DNA from 3 places in the Peribacillus sp. NPDC060253 genome. Region 3 is predicted to be linked to each of the others. Evidence: riboswitches for the same ligand, from Rfam matches in the RefSeq annotation. Region 3 holds a riboswitch; each other region holds the start of a gene.

Region 1 (7,671 bases), on a different contig from region 3:
ATGAAAAGTTGGAAACACCGATTGACTTGATTTTACCTGCATCTTTCAATTCCTTTAAGGCACCTACCGCTTCATCCTTTGGTGTATCTTCATCAGGGAAATGGATGTAGAATAAATCGATGTAATCGGTTTGAAGTCTTCTTAGACTTGAGTCCACTGCGTCTTTCAAAAAAGCGGGAGAGTTATCAAAGACGATATTGCCATCAACGAATTTATGGGCTCCTTTAGTGGCAAGGATTATATCCTCACGTTTGCCGGTCTCTTTTAGGATTTCACCGATAAGTTCTTCGGAACGCTCAGGACCGTAAATGAAAGCTGTATCCCAAAAGTTAATTCCCTGTTCCAATGCCGTTCTTAAAACATTTCTTCCTGTATCCTCGCTTAGATTAGGGAATAGATTATGTCCGCCAATGGCATTCGTGCCAAGGCCAATCGGATTTACATACAGATCTGTTTTACCAATACGGGTTTGCTTAGACATATTACTTCTCATCTCCTTTAACCACATCATAACAAAAAGTGGAAGGTGTTTTCCAAAATAAAGCAATGCAGGACATGCAAAAAGTAAGCAGATGATCTGTAAAATCATCTGCTCACTTCATTATCATCAGGTTTCGATTTCCAACTCCTCTGCAGGAGCTGTTTGTCCGATTTGACTGGACAGAAGGCCAAATGCAGTGTCTGCGAGTGCATGGATGATCCATTCCATACCATAGGCAGAAAAGGGAAGTGCATCACTCATTGCTTGCAAGTGTTCTAAACGTAAGCCGAATGCATTCAGGCCACCTATCAAAGCAAAATACTCCTGTAAAGGTCATTGCACTCCGGTATACCTTTTTTGGGGGGCTGAATCGACGGCTGAGGAATGTCAGGACAATCGTTAATGGAAAAGCCATCACAAGGAATAGTACCGATACTTTTAAAATTTGATTCAGACCCATGAAAGAATGAAACCGACGATTATTACAATCAGAATGACGGTTAGTCAATATAATTTATTATTATTCCTTTTTAAAGAGCAGGATATTAGTCCCCTGTTGACGAAACTTCCTTTATCCAGGGTGTTTTTTGAATGGGAATCGGATATAACTCCCTATTATCTTTCTAACCGCAACTATATTATAATAGAAGGCAGAACACTAAAGGAGATAACAGTATGTCTGAAAATAAAAAATTAAGCCTGGCGGATGCAGTCAAACAAAAACTGGCTCAAAAGCAAGCGGGATCAAGTAAAGATAAATTGGAAACGGGCGTTGTGAAGAAAACGAAACAACTTAAAAGCCAGTTGACCAAAAAGCCGAATAACCAACGTAAGCGTACAGGGGTATAATCCTAATTTGTCAAAGGACAACGACTGTTCGGAGCTTATCAGAGAGCAGTTACCTTTTTTGAATGAGGGTACTGCTTTTTTCTATGAACGCAAAAATGGGGATTTAGTAATGGACGAAGTAGATAGTTAACGGGCTGGCTTCTGGGAATTTAGAGGGGGAAAGAATGGTTCGCTCACCTCTATTTGATATGGATAAAAGCAGAAAAAACATATTTTCTCGAATATGGAAATGACATCTCTGTATCGGTTTATTAAAAACATTACATTTCTATTTGTTTCTGTTTTAAAATTGTAAGAGTGTTGACATGTTGTTACCATATTGTTTTGTTAAAATAATATTTTAAGGTTTTATAAATAATTTTCTTAACTAAAGGAAGCTATAAATTGGATGTAAGGTCTTTTAGAAGGCTTATCAAATCAGTGATTATCCTTTAATTGAAAATATGAAATATATCGGGGGAATAAAGATGGACGAACGTCTGATCGGAAAAAAATATTATGAAACGATGATTGAGGATTCCAGGAAGCACCCCATTCAAGCTTTGGGTGAAATGTTTCTCGTGGAACAAAAAAAGGAAAGAGCAGATTTAACGGCAATTCGATTTGCTCAGGGTGAAGTATATTTTCAGCACCACGACTATGAAGCAGCCATTTTTAAATGGGAAAACATAGAAGGGGAACTTGGTTCATGGGCAAAGAAAAACATCGCTGATGCTTATTTTGAACTGGAAATGTATTCAACCGCAGAGGATATCTATAAATCCGTCGATACGAGTGAAACGGTCTTGAAAACAGAAGTTCTTTTGCAACTGTTTTCACTGTACATAGTAGAATCCAGAAATGATCTGGCTTCCAAAGTGGTGAAAGAAGCAGTCGAGTTTCAACCGGACTACCCGAATGTCACGGAAATTGCACGCGCCTTTTTTGAAGAACAAAAGGATTGGAACAGTGCGGTGGTATTGGCGGCGAATGAAAGTATCCGTACAGAATCAATGGGCTGGTTCGATGTGCTGAAAACGTATATCCAGCAGGGTGTTGCCCAATCGATGGATCCGGATTATTTTTCAACGGTCCTAGGCTCGCTATACACACTCGACCAGGGGCGTTTCGAAAAGGTGACGGTTGCCCTTTGGAAAAATTATAAATATACGGATTCTTATTTCGAATGGCTAAGAGTGATTAATAACTTGATAGATACCATCGAATTAAACACCGCAGATGTATGGGATGAGCTATCCGTCTATTACCGGGATGCTTATGCAGGTCTGCTTGAAGGAACGCACCTAATCAAAGATCTAAGTCCTGTCGTGCCAAGATTGCTGGAAAACTGGCTGAAAATCGCAGATGGGGAGCTATCGCTGTTTGCAGCGGCATCCGCGTTGTCCTGGAATGAAATCTTCCCGGATACGATCAATGCGCTGGTCATTCAGGATGCAGAAAGTCTGTTAGTGAAATCCCCTAAATTGGGAGGCGGACTGGAAGCGGGGGAAAAATTATTCAATTCCATTATCCAGTGGGCTGATGAGAATGATTTAAGGGTTGGCAATAAGCTTAATTGGATGGTCGAGGGGCTTAAGGATACCGGAAATTTCAATCTTCTACTTGTGGGAAGTACAGGAAATGGCAAGACATCCTTTATTCAGTCAATTGTTGGTGAAAGTATTGCTGCCGAAGATCATTCGTCCCTAGTGAGTGTCAAAGACGGGGATGACTTGGAAATCCTCGAAATTACCGATACAGATCGCAAAGCTGTCATGGAGTTAACTGAATTGGATGAAACACGCCGTCAGCGCGGGACGATTGTCGATGTTACCCTTATCAGTGACTACCTGAGAAATAATCGTCTGCGATTATTGGATACACCGGGGTTCAATGGGGAAATAAGCGTAGAATCCGACTTCCAAAGCTATTTGCATGGCAGTGATGGACTGATGTTCGTTCTTGATGCCCGGGCGCCATTCACCGGAAGTGAACGGGACCTGTTATTGGAAATTCAAATGATGGCCCCGAAACTTCCGATTCATTTCTTATTAAATAAAATGGATACGATATACAGTGATCAAGTCGCAGTTAGAATGGAAGACGAAACGTGGGATAAAGTGAATGCATACTTCCCAAATGCGAAAGTATTCGCTTTCTCCAAACTTTATGACAGCAAGCAGCAATTGAAGGACCTTTCAGTTTTCCTTCAATCGAATTATCAAGATGATAATTGGAAAGAAAAAAGGTCTGAAAAAATCCTTGCTTTCATCCGTAAAACGTTATCTAACCTGTTAGAAAAACGGGCAGCTAATGAGCGTAAATGTGAGCACTCCATTTCTTGGAATGAACAGATGGAAATCAAACTGAATGGAGCGGTCAATCAACTGGCTGATTTGGAAAAAGAAAAAAGTGAGAATATCATAAGGTCATATCGTTCGCTTAAAGATGAAGTGAAAAATCAACTTTATTCCAAAATTCCTGAATTACTGAGGGATTGTTCTAAATCGTTAACGGAGAGCAGTGATTTCAGTCAGGTCCATATACAGTTAAACCAGGAAATGAATGATCGGATCCAAGCATTCATATCTGATAAAATCATGCCGCAGTATTACCGTTCTCTTCAAGATTGGATTGCCAGTTCCCAAATGGAATTCACACAAAGCCAACAATTTATGGATGAGATGAGTGCTGGTTTCAATGAATTATACAAAGAAGAACGAATTACGCTTGCAGGTGACTTCAGAGTATTGGATGATTGGCGTCGTGATGCCGATCGGATGACAAGCAGTATCCGCATCGATGACGTTAATATCCTTATGCGCAGGACTCCATCACAATTGCTGCTTAAAGGAGCAGGAAAGCTGTTTGGGGCGATACCGCAAAATAAAGCCAATATGTACAATCGTTATAAGAAATACCTGGAAAGTGAAGATTACCTGGATGTTGCTGAGATGATCACGGAACGTTTCCTTACCCAATTCGGGTTGTTTGAAAAATCCCTGGATCGTGACATTTCACTTTTCTATCGCAGTTCATTTGCCTTACTTCAAAAAACAATTGAACAAACGCAGACTGAAATTAAAGACTACCAGGCAGCATTGGAGCATATGAAAGAAAATCCGGAAGTTTACCGTGACCCGATCACTTTGTATGAAGTGAAGTTACGTCAGTTGGAGAGACTTGAAAAAATTGAGAAAAAACGTCTAGCCCAACTGCAAAGAAAATAAAAAATAAATAGAAACATTTCAAATATTCAAAAATCTATTGACTTTATGACTATATCCCGATAAAGTGATAATTACAAAAAACGTATCACAATATATTCTCTTATCAAGAGTGGCGGAGGGACTGGCCCTAAGATGCCCAGCAACCGTTCCATTAGGAATTGGTGCTAAATCCTGCAAAACAGAAATGTTTTGACAGATAAGAGAGGGACAAGTCTGCAAATCAGCTGATTAAACCTCTCTATACTAGAGAGGTTTTTATTTTAGGATTTTCACCAACTAGATTGATGAGAATAATAAGATATTTTAGGGGGAAACAAGATGAGAAGGTCTATAAAAGGGGTATTCGTTTCAGCCATCGCTTCGGCTTTGCTATTAACGGGGTGCTCAACAGGGCAGAGTTCTACAGAAGCGAAGAAAGAAGAAAAGGTATCATTTGAAAATGTACCGGAAAGATTTGCTGAAGGGGAAGGAGCCAAAATCAAAGTGATCCGTAAAATTGGCGGAGATGATCATACGGCTCAATACTTAGCTGGAGCGAAGGAAGAAGGAGAAGATTTAGGATTTCAAGTGGATACATATACAGCCAATGGAGATACGGCTAAATTCCATGATGCCATCGCCCAGGCTTTGGAGGAAGATTATGACGGCTATATCATCTCCCATGGGGATGATGCAGCGACAGTGAATGACGTTCAAAAGTTGGTTGATGCAGGTAAAAGCGTTGTCACCTTCGATTCTATTAGTGATCTATCCAAAATAGACGGTGTGACATTAACATCACAGGATGATGAAGCACTGGCAACACTCGCTTTTGATAAATTGATAGAAGAACAGAAAGGTAAAGCTTCAATTGCCTATCTTTGGGTGGATGGTTTCCCTCCAATGGTAAGACGAAACGCAGTCTATCAGGAAAAATTAAAAGAAAATCCTGGGATTAAAGAAGTCGAAAGATTCGGAGTGGCATCAGCTGATACTTCCGTTCAGACACAGAATGCAGTAGCTGCAATGCTGAATAAATACCCTAAAGGAAAATTGGATGCAATATTTGCAACATGGGATGCCTTCGCTATCGGAGCGGCTCGGGCTATTAAAGAAGCAGGCCGGGATGAAGTGAAGATATATGGAATTGATGTATCAAATGCAGATCTTCAGGAAATCCAATCAGCTGATAGCTCATGGGACTACACGGCAGCAGTCGATCCCAAATTGATCGGTGCAGTGAATATGAGGTTATTGGCAAAAAAATTAGCGGGAGAAGAAACGCCGCAAACATATGACTTAAAGGCTTCACTAATTTCACAAAAGCAAATCCAAGCTTCAAAAGAAGCGGTAAACATGTCCAATCTATCTGGTATTGTCGATGGCTGGGGTGTATCAGAGGAATTTGAAGAGGATTGGATGAAAGTTTTGAAAGACCATTATAAAAAGTAAAAAGAGGCACTCTCTTTCAGTAGAAGGGAGTGTCTGTTCAATAGGGGGGATGGACATGGGCACACAACTAGAAATGAAGAAGATCTCGATTGAGTTTCCGGGGGTAAAGGCGCTAAGTGAAGTTGATTTTTCTGTACAATCAGGGACAGCACATGCATTGGTCGGTGCAAACGGAGCAGGGAAATCGACGTTAATGAAAGTTTTATCAGGAGCTCATGTTCATTATTCAGGTGATATTTTTTTGAATGGGATGAAGCAGGATATCCGTTCGCCAAAGAAGGCGCAGGAACAAGGCATTCAAATTGTGCATCAGGAAGTAGATACCGTACTGATCCCTAATTTAACGGTTGGGGAAAATGTAATGCTGAATGATATGGTCCAAAACATGGGCAAAAAACAGATGGTCCATTGGAAAGAGCTGCACAACAAAGCCTCTTATATTCTTGATGATATGAAAATTCGTGTCTCTTCGAAAAAGCTGGTAAGAGACCTTACCTTGGCTGAAAAACAGATGGTCCTGATAGCGCGGGCCGTTTCGACAGAATGCAAATTCTTGATTCTCGATGAACCAACTGCTCCGTTAAGTCATACGGAGACGACAGAACTTTTTCGAATTGTAAATGAATTAAAGCAAAAAGGTGTGGGAATCATTTTCATTTCCCATCGTCTCCCTGAGATATTTGAAATCTGTGAGGAAATTACGATCATGAGGAATGGAGAGCGTGTCACTTGTCGAAAAATGGAGGAAATCACCCGAACCGAAGTGGTCGAGAGTATGCTCGGGAAAACCATGGATGAGCAGTTCCCTGAAGTGAATTCTTCGATTGGACAGGTTGTACTGGAAGTGAAGGGATTGTCAGATGCAGCGAAAGTTAAAAATGTTAGCCTTCATCTAAAGGCAGGCGAGATAATCGGCTTGGCAGGGCTGGTCGGGGCTGGGAAAACGGAGCTGTGTAAAGCCCTTTTCGGTCATACTTCGATCACAGCGGGTGAAGTCGTCCTGAATGGCCGAAAACTTACTTTGAAATCGCCGCATCATGCAGTGAAAAGCGGACTAGCACTAGTACCGGAGGAACGCAGGAAAGAAGGGGTCCTTGTTCAGGAAACGGTCACGGCAAACTTGACTGCAGCCAGTATCGGCAAATTCTGCAAGTCATTCAGCTTCGTGGATCGTAAGGCCGAAAAAGAAAAAGCGAAAGAACTGATTGCGAGCCTTGGCATTAAAACTCCTTCAGGGGAAGTGAGAGTCGAAAACCTTTCAGGTGGTAACCAGCAAAAAGTTGCCATTGGAAAGTGGCTATTAGCCGATGCGGATGTATATATATTCGATGAACCCACAAAAGGGGTCGATGTTGGAGCTAAGAAGGATATATTCGAATTGATTTCACAGCTTGCGAGAAATGGGAAAGCCATCATATATGCATCATCCGAACTTTCCGAAATCATGGGCATTACCAATCGGACATATGTGTTATATGACGGGAGCACTGTCATCGAATTAGAAACGAGCAAAACCAGCGAAGAAGAACTATTATTCTATTCTACAGGAGGAAAATAGGATGAGCGCACCCATTCCTGTTACACAGACAGCGAAGGCAAAGAAAAAAGTGGACTTGTTCGACTTTTTCTATAAATACGGCACAATATTGACAATCATCATTTTGATTGGAATCTTTACCCTGTCCAATCCATCTTTCATTC
Region 2 (7,671 bases), on a different contig from region 3:
TAAGCAAATTGAAGAAAAAGAAGTTTGAAATCGTCCTATTGACCTTATTGGTTTGGAACACGTTGATGGACTTTAACTTGATCACTAGCTGGGTAGGGTCGGGAATCCTGTTCGGTTCACTTGCACTACTTGCCATTGGCTCCCTGATCATGACTAAAACGAAGCTGCCGACCTTATTAACAAGAAGCTATATTTTTGGTCAAATGATCTATCATGGCCGGAAAAAGAAATATGATTTTTATCATTCGAATGACTTGAATACGCTAATGCAGGGCCTGATCAGCAGTAAATGGCTGCGAAGAAAAAAACTGATTTATGATTCGCATGAAGTACAAACGAGCAGAACGGGATATAATAGCCGAATTTACGGGATGATGGAGAAGTCCCTATTATATTTTGTCGATGAAATGATTGCCGAAAACCATACGAGAGCTAAGTATAACGAAGACTTATATGGACTTTATCCCAATGTGGTCCATAACTACCCGATTCCAACCAATCCGGAGGAAAGTACGGCAGTGAATTTGCATGAGCTGCTCGATTTGCCACAGGATGAACCGATATTGTTATACCAAGGCGGTGTTCAAATGGGCAGGGGGTTAGAGCAATTGGTTGATGCTGTACCGATGATCGAGGCTGGGACGGTCGTTTTTATAGGAGATGGAAGAATTAAGGATGATTTGATGAAGAAAGTAAGTGACATGAATTTGGAGCATCGGGTGAAGTTCTTGTCGAAGGTTCCTGTTGATGAGTTGCTCCATTATACAAAAAATGCATATTTAGGTTTTCAGGTATTGAATAATGTTTGCTTTAATCATTACTCCGCTTCTTCCAATAAATTGTTTGAATACATGATGAGCGGTGTACCTGTCGTAGCATGCAGCTTTCCAGAAATTCAAAAGGTGGTCGATACGGAACAGATTGGCGTTTGTGTCGATTCGCATGATCCCAAGTCAATTGCAGAAGGTGTCAATTACCTATTGAAACATCCTGAAAAAAGGGCGGAAATGAGCAGTAACTGCTTGAATGCACGACAAAAATACAATTGGAAACAAGAGAAAGAAATCTTTATCGATATTTATCAATCTGCCTAACAAAACGAGAGTGGCAGAAAAATATGATAGGAGTGGTTAATATGAAACTTTGTACAATGGGACTTGGTTATATAGGGCTTCCAACTTCTTTAATGTTTGCGAAACACGGTGTCGATGTTGTCGGTGTGGATATCCAGCCTGAAGTTATTTCAAATTTGAATAGTGGTAAGCTCCATATCGAAGAACCTGGACTTGAGCAGGTATTGCAGGAAGTACTTGATTCCAATAAGTTCCGAGCTGCTTTAAGCCCGGAAAATGCAGATGTTTTCATTATTGCGGTCCCAACTCCAAATAAAGAGGACATGCATCAATCATGTGATTTAACTTATGTCTTGGAAGCGACATCCACCATTCTTCCTTTTATCAAAAAGGGAAATATCATCATTATCGAATCGACGATAGCGCCAAGAAGCATGGATGATCATATCAAACCCATGATTGAAATGACTGGATTCACGATCGGTAAAGACATCTTCCTCGTTCATTGCCCGGAACGTGTATTACCAGGAAGGATTCTTGAAGAGTTAGTTCATAATAATCGTATCGTCGGAGGAATCACGGAAACATGTTCTTATAAAGGAAGCCTTGTTTATAAAACATTCGTTCAAGGGGAGATCATTCAAACCGATGCGAAAACGGCGGAAATGTCCAAGCTGATGGAAAATACTTTCCGGGATGTGAATATCGCCCTTGCAAATGAGCTGGCGAAGGTCTGCTTCCAGCTGGACATCAATGTTTTAGATGTCATATCGATGGCAAATAAGCACCCACGTGTAAATCTTCACCAACCGGGACCAGGAGTCGGCGGACATTGTTTAGCGGTCGATCCCTATTTCATCGTTGCAAAGTCACCAGAGTATGCGAGAATCATTAAATTGGCCCGTGATACGAACGTATCGATGCCTTATTACATTGTCAATAGCGTAAGGATGATGCTCGAGGGAATCCACCATCCAAAGGTAGCGGTTTTCGGTCTATCATATAAAGGAAACGTAGATGATATTCGTGAAAGTCCCGCCATTGATGTCGTCAATATCTTGATGGGGATGGAAAATGTGGATGTAGCCTTGCATGACCCGCATGTTCAATCTGGAAAGATGCCAGTCGTTTCCGTGGAAGACGCTGTAACCGATGCGGACTTGATCCTTGTCCTGACTGACCATGATGAATTTAAAATGATGGATTATGATAAGCTATCGAATCTTATGGCCAATAAAATGATTTTGGATACACGGAATTGCATTGATACAACTAAAATCGGTATTCCGGTTGCCAACTTGGGCAATATCTATCAATACAAAACGAACACCATGAAAAAAGCTAGGAATAAAGCGATCATTTAAATCCAAATGGTAATAGGGTAGGAATGAGGAGGGTGCTGACTTAAAGTCAGTGCCTTTTTTGATGCTGTATGGGAATGGATTTCTGAGTCGAAGTCAGGAGGGATATCGCAATAAAAAAATCTGACCGTTGATTTCCGCTCCAGGCACTCGCTTTCAGCGGGCGGTCTGGGAGACTCCTGCGGGGTCTCCCTTAGACGCGTATTCCCGCAGGAGTCTCGTACCTAACCTTTTTGCTACAAACTGTAAAGGACCAAGCATGAGCTTGGTCCTTTTGTATTCAATATATTAAGCAATCGGTCCGCCAAGTTCTTCGATTTCACTTGGAACGCTTCCAAATTTCTTGAAGTTTGCACGGAATTGAGCGGCAAGGGCTGTTGCTGATTGTTTATAAGCAGCAGGGTCTGCCCAAGTTTTGATTGGTTGAAGCACTTCATCAGGAACACCAGGAACATGAAGTGGAATATCCAGACCGAAGATATCATCTTTGACCGTTTCGATGTTCGATAATTCACCTTCAAGTGCCGCTTGTACCATTGCACGAGTGTAAGCAAGTTTCATACGGCTACCAGTTCCGTATGCTCCGCCGGTCCAGCCAGTGTTGACAAGGTATACTTTTGAATTGTGCTCGTCAATTTTATCACCAAGCATTTCAGCATAGCGTTGAGCAGGTAGCGGTAAGAATGGTGAACCGAAGCAAGTCGAGAATGTAGCTTCCGGTGAAGTTACCCCTCTTTCAGTACCAGCCAATTTACTAGTGTATCCACTTAGGAAATGGAACATTGCTTGTTCTTTGGAAAGCTTGCTGATTGGAGGCAGTACGCCTGAAGCATCAGCTGTTAAGAAAATGATCGTATTAGGGTGTCCTGCGATACTTGGGCTCACGATGTTATCAATCGCTTGCATTTGGTATGCAGCACGAGTGTTTTCGGTTAATGAACTATCATCGTAGTTTGCCTCACGTGTTTCAGGATCCACAACTACGTTTTCCAATACGGCACCGAAACGGATGGCATCGAAAATTTGCGGTTCTTTTTCGCGAGAAAGGTTGATCGTTTTTGCATAGCAGCCGCCTTCGATGTTGAATACACCATTAGAAGACCAGCCGTGCTCGTCATCACCAATCAGTTTACGATTAGTGTCTGCAGATAAAGTTGTTTTACCAGTACCAGACAATCCGAAGAATAAAGCGACATCCCCTTCACGTCCTACGTTAGCAGAGCAATGCATTGGAAGGATTCCTGCCTCTGGAAGTAGGTAGTTCATGATTGAGAAGATCGATTTTTTCATTTCTCCGGCATATTCCGTTCCGCCGATCAGGATGGTACGGCGTTCAAATGAAACGATGATGAAAGTTTCGGATTTCGTTCCGTCCACTTCTGGGTCCGCTTTGAAATTAGGTGCCGAAAGAATTGTGAATTCTGCTTCGTGACCTCTTAGTTCCTCTTCGTTTGGACGGATGAACAAAGTATGGGCGAAAAGATTATGCCAAGCATATTCATTAACAACGCGAATTGGAAGACGTGATGATTCATCTGCACCAGCGAAACCTTTGAAAACAAAAAGCTCTTCTTTTGCTTTTAGGTAATCAACTACTTTATTATATAGTTTATTGAACACATCTTCAGAAATTGGCTGGTTCACTGAACCCCAATCGACTTTATCTTTAACGGATGCTTCTTCCACGATATATTTATCTTTAGGTGACCGACCAGTATATTTGCCTGTTTCAGCTTTTACTGCGCCGGTTGATGTTAATACTCCTTCATGTCTGCTTAATACTTTTTCGACCAATTGAGGTACTGAAAGTTGAGTGTACACATTGTTTCCTGTTAATAATTGGTGTAACTCATTAGAAACATCTACAGAATTCATATATGAGGTACCTTCCTTTGTTTAAGTTTTTATATTACAATTAGTATAACACATTCATTTAAATAGTCTATACTATTTATTTTGTTTTGTGATAAATTTCAGCTGGTTCCGTTCATCATTTTAAACCGGGAAAATCGGCAGGAACCGAGTCAATATTATCGCATATACTCTAAAGTAAGTAAATTTTCCTTTAATTAAATAGGAAGTAATTAAGCATAGTATTTCATATAATACGGAAGTTATGAATTAATGGGAATTTTCAACATTTATATTGGCATTTTTTAAATTAAAACCCTTTAAGGACGTTGATTCAGCACGTTTTTTACGTGAACACTGTTTGGGAGGGAATTGTTCTTTTAAGAAAAAGCATTGACAAATTCCGACCAAATACGATATTATCTTAAATTGTACGGATTCTCTTATCCCGAGTTGGTGGAGGGACAGGCCCTTTGAAACCCAGCAACCTGCCATATTGAACTTGACTCCAAGACCAAACGCCGAAAATAAAGCGATGGTTCTTCAAGGAATAGTGGTGATGGTGCTAACCTGAGCAAGGTAAAAAACCCTTGAACGATAAGAGTGAAAGGATAGAAGACAGAATGTTAAACCTTTCCTCATTTGCCAGGGAAGGTTTTTGTGTTTTTTAAAGTAATTCTGTGTCTATAGTTGAAACTAATGAGGGAAACGAGTTCCGTAAAAAATCAGGCTTATGCCTACAACATACTAACTTCCAAGGAGGAAATATGATGTCAAAGAAACGTCTATTTACTTCTGAATCTGTTACAGAGGGCCATCCGGACAAGATTTGTGATCAGATTTCAGATTCCATTTTAGATGCTATCCTTGCTAAGGATGCAAATGCACGTGTTGCGTGTGAAACAAGTGTAACAACAGGTCTTGTACTTGTTGCTGGTGAAATTACAACATCCGCTTACGTGGATATTCCGCGTATCGTTCGTGATACGATTGCAGGAATTGGCTATACACGTGCGAAATACGGTTTCGATGCTGAAACTTGTGCTGTATTGAGTTCCATCGATGAGCAGTCTGCCGATATCGCAGCTGGCGTCGATAAAGCTCTTGAAGCTCGTGAAGGAAACATGTCAGAGGAAGAAATCGATGCAATCGGTGCAGGGGACCAAGGTCTAATGTTCGGATTCGCTTGTAATGAAACGGAGGAGCTTATGCCGCTTCCGATTTCATTGGCACATAAACTTTCATTCCGCTTGGCTCAAGTTCGTAAAGACGAAACGCTTGCTTACTTACGCCCTGATGGTAAAACACAGGTAACTGTGGAGTATGATGAGAACAACCGTCCTGTGCGTGTAGATACAATCGTCATTTCTACACAACATGATGCAGAAATTACGCTTGAGCAAATTCAAGCGGATTTAAAAGAACATGTCATTAAAGCAGTTGTTCCAGCTGAATTGATCGATACTGAAACGAAGTACTTCATCAACCCGACTGGTCGTTTCGTAATTGGCGGACCTCAAGGGGATGCTGGTCTTACTGGACGTAAAATCATCGTTGATACGTACGGCGGATATGCTCGTCACGGCGGCGGTGCATTCTCTGGTAAGGATGCTACGAAAGTTGACCGTTCTGCGGCATATGCTGCTCGTTACGTTGCGAAAAACATCGTGGCAGCTGGCCTTGCTGACAAAGCGGAAGTACAATTGGCTTACGCAATTGGTGTTGCAGAGCCTGTATCCATTTCGATTGATACATTCGGAACTGGTACAGTTAGCGAAGAAGTTCTTGTTGACCTAGTTCGCGCTAACTTCGACCTTCGTCCAGCTGGAATCATCAAAATGCTCGATCTTCGTCGCCCAATCTACAAACAAACTGCTGCTTACGGACACTTTGGCCGTACAGATGTGGATCTACCATGGGAACGCACAGATAAAGCAGAAACGTTAAAAGCACAAGCATAATCCATAAAAGTAAAGGTGCCTCGCATTAGCGGGGCACCTTTTTTTATGGATTAATTTCGCTTGCAGAGGGAATAATTCAAGAAATCCCATTTTGAGATTTGAGTTTTTTCTTATGAGTATGTCGTTACCGTGAATTTGGGTGTTTACTCGTGAGTTTTGGGTGTTTACTCGAGAGTTTGGAGTGTTTACTCGTGAGTTTGGAGCAAATACTCGTGAATTTGGAGCGTTTACTCGTGAATTTGGTGCAAATACTCGTGAGTATGGAGCGTTTACTCGTGAGTTTGGAGCAAATACTCGTGAATTTGGAGCGTTTACTCGTGAATTTGGAGCGTTTACTCGTGAGTTTCGAGCAAATACTCGTGAGTATGTCGTTACCATGAATCTCAGCTTTATACTCGTAAGTTTCGGGCCGATATTCGTGAACTTATTTTATTCGCTCTGCATTTTTATAGTATTGTCCTTTTTCGGCATATTCGCGTACGATACGTTCCATATCCTGACGGTCTTCCTCATTGATTTCGCGAATCACTTTTGCTGGGCGTCCGAATGCTAACATGTTTGGCGGAATGACTTTTCCTTGGGGAACGAGACTGCCTGCACCGATAAAAGCTCCTTCGCCGATTTCGGCTGCATCAAGTACAATCGATCCCATGCCGATTAAAGCGCCTTTACGAATTTTACAGCTATGTAAAATGACCTGATGGCCAATGGTTACTTCATCCTCGATGATCAATGGATTATTCGGGCTTTGGTGCAGGACGCTGTTATCCTGTATACTGACTTTTTTTCCAATGATGGTTGGGGCTACATCACCACGAATGACGGAATTGAACCAAATCGACGATTCGTCACCAATTTTCACATCACCCGTCACGACAGCATTTTCTGCAATATAAGCGCTTTCAGCAATTTCGGGTTCTTTGCCTTTAAACGGATAAATAATCATTTTCAATCATTTCCTTTCCGAAGTGAATGTTTTTATGTATTATTTTAATATACCGTATGCAAATACACTTGGCTATTTATAATACGAATGTACAACTTGTTAGATTTCTTTTTTGTCGAAAAACATGAATATGGTTATAATTTATATATATTATTTTTAACTATCAAGGAACGGAAACAACAAGTGAAAAGTGAAAGGGGGATTTCGAATGTGGAAATGGGAGACTGAAGGAGACGCAAAAGGCGTCATTGTCATCATTCATGGGGCAATGGAACATCATGGCCGTTATAAGTGGGTAACACAAATGTGGCTTTCAGCGGGATACCATGTCGTGATGGGCGACCTTCCTGGGCAGGGAATGACAACTCGCGCCTACCGGGGACATATCGATTCCTTTGATGAATATTTAGACGAAGTGAAAAGCTGGATAGAAGTAGCCTACGAATATTCACTGCCGGTCTTTTTACTTGGACACAGCA
Region 3 (7,671 bases):
AAAAGGAAGTCAAGATGGCAATCCAATGAAAAGGAAGGGAGTAGAAAAAGAATATCGGATTTTATAAATGACTCTTTATTGTTAAGTGCACAATTACCTGAGTTTAAATCTTTTGGACAGGGGAATTCAAATGTCTAAACGGAAAATGCCGAAAAATCAATCCGATGCAATACCTAAATGGAAACATTTTTTGGATATTCCCACTCAGCCAATGCCTGAAATGGGAATGACACCGAAAATAGCGGTGTGGAAAAAAAACAAGTCAACTCTCTGGTACTATCCGTCGGTACAAAAAAAGTACAATGTGCCGGTTTTTCTTATTTATTCACTAATCAACACTCCTTTGATTCTTGACTTGTCGCCAGGAAATAGTTTAATAGAATCGTATGTTAACGAAGGTTTTGATGTATATTTGCTTGATTTTGGAAGTCCGGGTTATGAAGATGGAGAAATATCAATCGAAGATTATGTCGTCGATTATATTCAAAAAGGAGTGCAGCGTGCACTACTTCACTCCGGAGCATCAGAAATTACAGTTATGGGATTTTGCCTCGGCGGTACAATAGCCGCAATATATGCTGCCATGGCAGACGAGCCGGTCAAGAATTTAATTCTCTCCGTTACACCAATAGATTTTAGTGCCTCGCCATTTTTTGATCAATGGCAGGAAGCCATAAAAGAAGGTACTGCGGATTTTGACGAGACGATTGATATTTTTCAAACGATTCCAGCCAGTGCAGTTCAATATGGAATCCGCTTAATGACATCTCCTATCTATATATCACCCTATTTATCTTTATTGAACGAGGCGGATAATGAGGAATACGTACAAAATTGGCGCCGCTTCAATGCGTGGACCAATGGGCATGTGCCATTATCGGGAGCCGCTGCAAAACAGATAACCAAAGACCTTGTGATAAAAAATCGCTTGGTTAATGGGGGCTTTAAGGTTAAGGGGAAAAAAGCGAAGCTATCGAAAATTGATGCTAATGTTTTGGTCTTAGCAAATAAGAATGATCGATTGGTCCCTCAAGAAATGATTTATCCGATCATGGAGCATTTAACATGTAAGGATAAGACATATAGCCTACTGAAAAGTGGACATGCTGCTAAACAATACTCGGGTGGACTCCCACCTTATTTGAAGGACTGGCTGCCAAAGCGATCTTCACCCATTCAATAGTGTATTAGGGAGATGTGAAATGAACGTCTTGAACGACAGTGAGTATATCAAACTCAGGCCTGTTGGAGAAGATTTAAGCTTTGCTTCATTGTATTTTCAGATTTATTGCAACATTTCAGGATTATTAAAGTGTAATATCGTAAAGGGTTGGCTCTGTGAAGAGCCAGCCCTCTTGTATTATTGAAAATATTTCACTCGTTCTTCCAGTGGTGTAAAGTCTTTATCGCCAGGTTCTGCGGTCGGTTTTCCAAAGGGCATTTGTGCAATCAGTTTCCAGTTGCGAGATATGTCCCATGTCTTTTTCACTTCATCATCAATTAAGGGATTATAATGCTGAAGACTTGCACCAAACCCCTCAATTTCCAATGAAGTCCATACGATAAATTGTAAAATGGCAGACGATTGGTTCGACCAAATCGGAAAGTTTGTGGAATATGTTTTGAACTGTTCTTGAAGCCTATCTATAATGGCCTGGTCTTCAAAGAATAAAACCGTACCATAACCATTTTTAAATGACTTCATTTTTTCCTCCGTTTTTTCAAAATCTTTGTTACCGACTGTTTTTCGTAATGTTTCTTTCGTGATATCCCATAATTGGTCGTGGCTTTGACCAGATAAAACAATCACTCTTGCACTTTGGGAGTTGAAAGCGGAAGGGGAATATTGAACGGCATGATCGATAACTTCTTTAATCCTTTTATCAGGGACAACACGTTCCTTACTAAGGGAATAATAAGATCGTCTATCTTCAATTGCGCTTAGAAAATCTTTTGCCATAAATCACACCTCCAATCATTATACCGACTTATTTTGACCTGTTTTTATTTTTTTTATTATAAGTGGATGCGGTTGAAATATTTGAATGTAAATGGTTGACAAATAAATCAATATCGTTTATCTTTAAATCAAGATATCTGCATTAAAAGTATTACTCGTTTAGATAGATATCTTGAATTCGAGATATTATTCGAAGAGTAATTTCTCTCTGACAGGGGAGATTTAAAAAGATAGGAGGGGTACGGATGGAATTAAAAGGATTACATCATGTTTCGGCGATTACAGCTCGAGCGGGAAACAACTTTGAATTCTACACCAAAGTCTTAGGGATGCGATTAATCAAAAAAACGGTGAATCAAGATGATGTTCGTGTGTATCACTTATTTTATGGAGATCAAATTGGTTCACCGGGTACGGAATTGACGTTTTTTGAAATTTCCAATGCTGCCCGCACTCATGAGGGAAACAATAGTATTTCAGAAATTTCTTTAAGGGTGAGGGGTGATGAAGCACTTGGATTTTGGAAACAACGATTTGAGGAATTCAATGTTGAGCATGATGAAGTATCGACCCGTTTTCAACGGAAGGTGCTTTCTTTTAAAGATCCGGAAGGGCAAAGGCTTCTTCTGGTTTCCGATCAGGATAATAATGGCGTTCAAGGAGGATTGCCCTGGGATGGGAGCCCGGTACCGCAAGAGTATTCCATCCTTGGATTAGGACCAGTAAAACTTACTGTACCCAATATTGAACAGACAGAAAGCGTTCTTACTGAGTTATTGGGGTTCAGGAGGTCAGGCACATACCCATCCTCCATCAGAGGGCAAAATCCGATTGTCGTATATGAGACAGGTGAGGGAGGAACAGGGGCGGAAGTCCATATTGAAGAAAGGAATGACATACCTCGAGAACGGTTAGGGAGGGGCGGAGTACACCATGTTGCCTTCCGGGTGGAAAATGAAGGGGAACTGAGAAAATGGATAGAGAAAATTAGTGAATCGAATTACGTAAACTCTGGATATGTGGACCGTTTTTATTTTCGTTCACTCTATTTTAGGGAGCCGAATGGTATATTATTCGAACTAGCTACTGATGGACCTGGTTTTGCTGTGGATGAAGCAGAACAGCACCTAGGTGAGAACCTTGCCCTGCCACCTTTTTTAGAATCGAAAAGGAAGGATATTGAATCCAATTTAAAACCATTGAATACAAAATTGACAAATTAATCAACGGGAAAGGGAGTAATCGGTATGCAAAAGCAAACTGCGGGAATACATCATATAACCGCCATTGTAGGTAATCCTCAAGAGAATGTGGATTTTTATGCTGGAGTTTTGGGGATGCGTATGGTGAAGAAAACCGTTAATTTTGATGATCCAGGCACCTACCATTTATATTTCGGAGATGAATCAGGTTCACCTGGCACAATTATCACTTTCTTTCCATGGCCTGGAGCATACAAAGGAACAATTGGCTCTGGACAAGTGGGGATAACGACATATGCCGTTCCGGAAGGTTCAATGGGTTTCTGGGAAACGCGTTTGGATAAATTTAACGTAGACTTTGAAAAGGTTTCACGTTTCGGTGAGGAATATCTCGAATTTCAAGATCCCCATGGTTTGCAACTTGAATTGGTTGAACGTAAAGAAGGTAAAAATAGCGCGTGGTCATTCGGCGGTGTACCAGCCGATAAGGCGGTAAAGGGATTCGGCGGTGCCGTATTATTGACGTCAAAACCGATCAAAACGATGGAACTATTAGAGGAAGTGATGGGCCTGCAAAAGATTGGGGAAGAGGGGGATTTCATCCGCTATAAATCCACTTCGGATATCGGAAATTTGATAGATGTTAAAAAATCAGTTTTGCCAAATGGGGAAATCGGAGTGGGAACTGTCCATCATCTTGCATGGCGTGCGATCGATAATGAAGATCATAAAGAGTGGAGAGAGCATATCGGTAACCATGGTTATGGAGTGACACCCTTTAAAGACCGTCAATACTTCGATGCCATTTATTTCAGGGAGGATGGAGGCATTCTCTTTGAAGTTGCCACAGATCCACCTGGATTTGCTCATGATGAGACAAAGGAAACGATGGGTAGTAAATTAATGCTGCCGCCATGGCTGGAAGAAAAAAGGGGAATCATGGAGAAAACGTTACTGCCGGCAGTGCCGAGAGTACTGGAGGAGGATAAATGATGAAGCATATTTTTCAAAAAGGAAGTAATCCGGAGGCACCTTTACTATTGCTTTTACATGGTACGGGAGGAACGGAAACAGACCTCTTGCCGTTAGCGGAAATGGTTTCATCGGGTTCATCCGTATTGAGCGTACGGGGAAATGTACTTGAAAACGGAATGCCTCGATATTTCCGCCGGTTAGCTGAAGGGGTTTTTGATGAAGAAGATTTGATCTTCCGTACGAAGGAGCTTTATGAGTTCTTGGACTTAGCTTCCGGAAAATATGACTTTGATCGTGACAAAGTGGTAGCATTAGGTTATTCTAATGGTGCCAATATAGCGGCAAGTTTGATGTTCCATTTCGAAGGGGTATTACAGGGAGCGATTCTTCATCATCCAATGGTGCCTAGACGCGGGCTTGCATTACCGTCCCTCTCGGATATACCTGTTTTTATTGCTGCAGGTAAAAACGATCCGATTTGCCCTGCAGAAGAAACGGAAGAACTTAATCAACTTTTACTGCAAGCTGGTGCTACGGTGGATGTTCATTGGGAAAATTACGGGCATCAGTTAACACGTTCAGAGGTTGAGGCAGCAGGTTCATGGTTTCAACAGAAATTTTTATAAGAATGAAAGAGGGAATGAAGATGATTTCAGTTAATCCTGAAAGTCTGACTGAACGGGAAAATTATAAGTTTTTGACTGGAAGCATAATACCGAGACCTATAGCCCTTGTTACTACACAATCCGAAACCGGTACAATCAATATAGCGCCGTTCAGTTTTTTTAATATCGTCAGTTCCAATCCTCCAATGATTTCCATATCTATTCAACGGAAAGAAGGAGTTTCAAAGGATACAGCCCGAAATGCCATTCAATCGGGTGAATTCGTTGTTCATATCACTGATGAAAACAATGTTGCTGATGCAAATCGAACAGCGAAGGAACTCCCACCGGACGAAAGTGAATTGAGTCTTACTAATTTCACGCCGGCGGTTAGTGATAAGGTATCCGTACCAGGATTGCAAGAAGCGAAGGTACGCTTTGAATGTATATTAGAGCATGCGATACCATTGGCAGGTTCCAAGAATAAACCTGGTTGTGATTTATTGATAGGAAAAATAGTCTGCTATCATATAGAGCAAGATATTTACCATAATGGCCGAATTGACCAGAATGGGCTAAAACCTGTAGCAAGATTAGCGGGTCATACTTATACCAAACTAGGGGAATTATTTGAAATAGAACGGCCTTAAGGAAAAAGAAAAAAATGGTGACATCTTTTAAGATGTCGCCATTTTTGTTAAACCAGTATTAACTCCAATCAAATATGGTGAACGACTGTCCTAAAACAAGCAATCCTTTCATACTATGCCAGGGAATCAAACTTGTAGGAATTTAAAGGAAGTCTTTACTATCCAAAACAAAACTTGACAATTTTTTCATAGGTTGATAGAGTTATAAAAAATAATTTCTTATCCAGAGAGGTGGAGGGACTGGCCCTATGAAACCTCAGCAACAGGTCTACAAGGACACTGTGCTAATTCCAGGGGGTGAAACCTTGATAGATAAGACCGAACGTTTTTATTTGTCAGTAACGCACTCTTTATTAGAGTGCGTTTTCGTTTTTTCTGGATGCAAGATAGAGGAGAGTAAGAATGGGGAACAAAAGGAAGCATAATTTTCAAAGGGAAATGCAAGCACGTCATATAATAATGCTATCGCTTGGCGGGGTGATTGGAACTGGTTTATTCTTAAGTTCGGGTTATACGATTCAACAGGCTGGCCCGTTTGGTACAATCCTTTCGTATTTGATTGGAGCATTAGTGGTTTATCTAGTCATGTTATGTTTAGGTGAACTGGCAGTGCAAATGCCCGAGACAGGTGCATTTCATAGCTATGCAGCGAAATACATAGGACCTGGGACAGGGTATACAGTAGCCTGGTTGTACTGGCTAACTTGGACTGTCGCACTGGGTTCGGAATTCACGGCTGCAGGTTTGTTGATGCAGCGATGGTTTCCCTCAATCAATGTCTGGATATGGAGCGCTTTATTTGCCATTTTGGTTTTTGTCTTAAATGCGTGGACTGTTAAGTTTTTTGCTGAATCCGAATTCTGGTTTGCGTCTATAAAGGTATTTGCGATTGTGATATTTATTATTTTAGGAGCAGCGGCAATGCTAGGTTTTATTCCCATCATACATTCGCAATCAGCTCCGTTATTTTCCAATTTTACACATGCAGGTTTATTCCCTAATGGGGCTTTTGCCATTCTAATGACGATGCTTGCAGTGAATTTTGCATTTTCTGGAACGGAATTAATCGGAATTGCAGCTGGAGAAACGGTTAATCCAGAAAAAACGATACCAAAGGCAATCCGTATGACATTATGGAGATTAATTATCTTTTTTGTAGGAACCATCGTCGTATTATCCGCATTATTGCCTATTTCGGATGCAAGCGTATTAGAGAGCCCTTTTGTAGCAGTTCTTGAACGTATTGGAGTGCCATATTCAGCGGATATTATGAACTTTGTTATTTTAACTGCCATTTTGTCTGCTGCAAACTCAGGACTTTATGCCTCATCCAGAATGCTTTGGTCACTTGCAGATAAAAAAACTATATCCCCAATATTTGCAAAATTGACAAAACGGGGTGTTCCAATATATGCAGTCATTTTCAGTATGTTGGGCGGAGGCTTAGCCCTGTTCTCGAGTATTATTGCTCCGGATACTGTATACATAGTGCTTGTATCCATTTCGGGTCTAGCCGTGGTTATAGTTTGGATGAGTATTAGCGCGTCACAGCTTCTTTTTCGCAGACGATTTATAAAAGAAGGAAATTCAGTAAATGATTTGGCTTATCGTACACCATTATATCCACTCGTACCAATCGTTTCCTTCATGCTATGTCTTGCTTCTTGCATAGGAATAGCATTTGATCCTAAACAACGAATAGCACTATATTGTGGTATTCCATTTATTTTATTTTGCTATGGAAGTTATTATCTAACACAAACTATAAAGAAAAGAGGAGAAGGTCATGAAGAATAAAATGAATCCGATTGATGCTATTTTACGAGATCATTCAGTCATGATTTTGGACGGAGCTCTAGCTACAGAGCTTGAGAGGCATGGGTGTGATTTGGATGATCCCCTGTGGTCTGCACGTGTATTAATTGAAAATCCAGAAGTGATTTATCAGGTTCACTCTGACTATTTTCGTGCTGGAGCAGACTGTGCGATAACGGCAAGTTACCAAGCTACTGTTGAAGGTTTCGCCTTCCGTGGAATACAAGAAAAAGAGGCTTTGGAGTTAATAAAGAAAACGGTGTTACTTGCCAGAAGAGCAAGGGATGATTTTTGGAAGGAAGAAAATCAAACGATTAGACCTAAGCCATTGGTCGCTGCATCCGTTGGACCTTATGGGGCTTTCCTTGCAGATGGTTCAGAGTATATAGGAAACTATGGTGTTTCAGATGAAACTTTAGCGGATTTTCATCGCTCAAGAATATCAGCTTTAATTGAAGCAGGAG

What was found. A riboswitch is a leader RNA that binds a small molecule or an ion and turns the genes downstream of it on or off. The one in region 3 is predicted to bind S-adenosylmethionine.
Region 1: another riboswitch for S-adenosylmethionine. It lies ahead of ACFWE9_RS10195 (sugar ABC transporter substrate-binding protein); the one in region 3 lies ahead of mmuP (S-methylmethionine permease).
Region 2: another riboswitch for S-adenosylmethionine. It lies ahead of metK (methionine adenosyltransferase); the one in region 3 lies ahead of mmuP (S-methylmethionine permease).

Annotation. Positions count from the first base shown of each region.
Region 1 is NZ_JBHXAS010000029.1:3,223-10,893, forward strand. It holds gene ACFWE9_RS10170 (aldo/keto reductase) at 1-481, opposite strand, end outside; gene ACFWE9_RS10175 (hypothetical protein) at 608-793, opposite strand; gene ACFWE9_RS10180 (branched-chain amino acid transport system II carrier protein) at 735-941, opposite strand; gene ACFWE9_RS10185 (hypothetical protein) at 1,157-1,330, shown strand; gene ACFWE9_RS10190 (GTPase domain-containing protein) at 1,798-4,539, shown strand; SAM riboswitch class I at 4,637-4,742, shown strand; gene ACFWE9_RS10195 (sugar ABC transporter substrate-binding protein) at 4,858-5,970, shown strand; gene ACFWE9_RS10200 (sugar ABC transporter ATP-binding protein) at 6,026-7,528, shown strand; gene ACFWE9_RS10205 (ABC transporter permease) at 7,530-7,671, shown strand, end outside.
Region 2 is NZ_JBHXAS010000025.1:11,647-19,317, reverse strand. It holds gene ACFWE9_RS09050 (glycosyltransferase) at 1-1,094, shown strand, start outside; gene ACFWE9_RS09045 (nucleotide sugar dehydrogenase) at 1,136-2,437, shown strand; gene pckA (phosphoenolpyruvate carboxykinase (ATP)) at 2,723-4,309, opposite strand; SAM riboswitch class I at 4,726-4,889, shown strand; gene metK (methionine adenosyltransferase) at 5,053-6,246, shown strand; gene ACFWE9_RS09030 (hypothetical protein) at 6,396-6,626, shown strand; gene ACFWE9_RS09025 (gamma carbonic anhydrase) at 6,671-7,189, opposite strand; gene ACFWE9_RS09020 (alpha/beta hydrolase) at 7,401-7,671, shown strand, end outside.
Region 3 is NZ_JBHXAS010000061.1:3,862-11,532, reverse strand. It holds gene ACFWE9_RS16095 (hypothetical protein) at 1-138, shown strand, start outside; gene ACFWE9_RS16090 (alpha/beta fold hydrolase) at 131-1,183, shown strand; gene ACFWE9_RS16085 (nitroreductase family protein) at 1,361-1,960, opposite strand; gene ACFWE9_RS16080 (ring-cleaving dioxygenase) at 2,206-3,183, shown strand; gene ACFWE9_RS16075 (ring-cleaving dioxygenase) at 3,208-4,155, shown strand; gene ACFWE9_RS16070 (alpha/beta hydrolase) at 4,155-4,763, shown strand; gene ACFWE9_RS16065 (flavin reductase family protein) at 4,784-5,392, shown strand; SAM riboswitch class I at 5,609-5,711, shown strand; gene mmuP (S-methylmethionine permease) at 5,795-7,189, shown strand; gene mmuM (homocysteine S-methyltransferase) at 7,179-7,671, shown strand, end outside.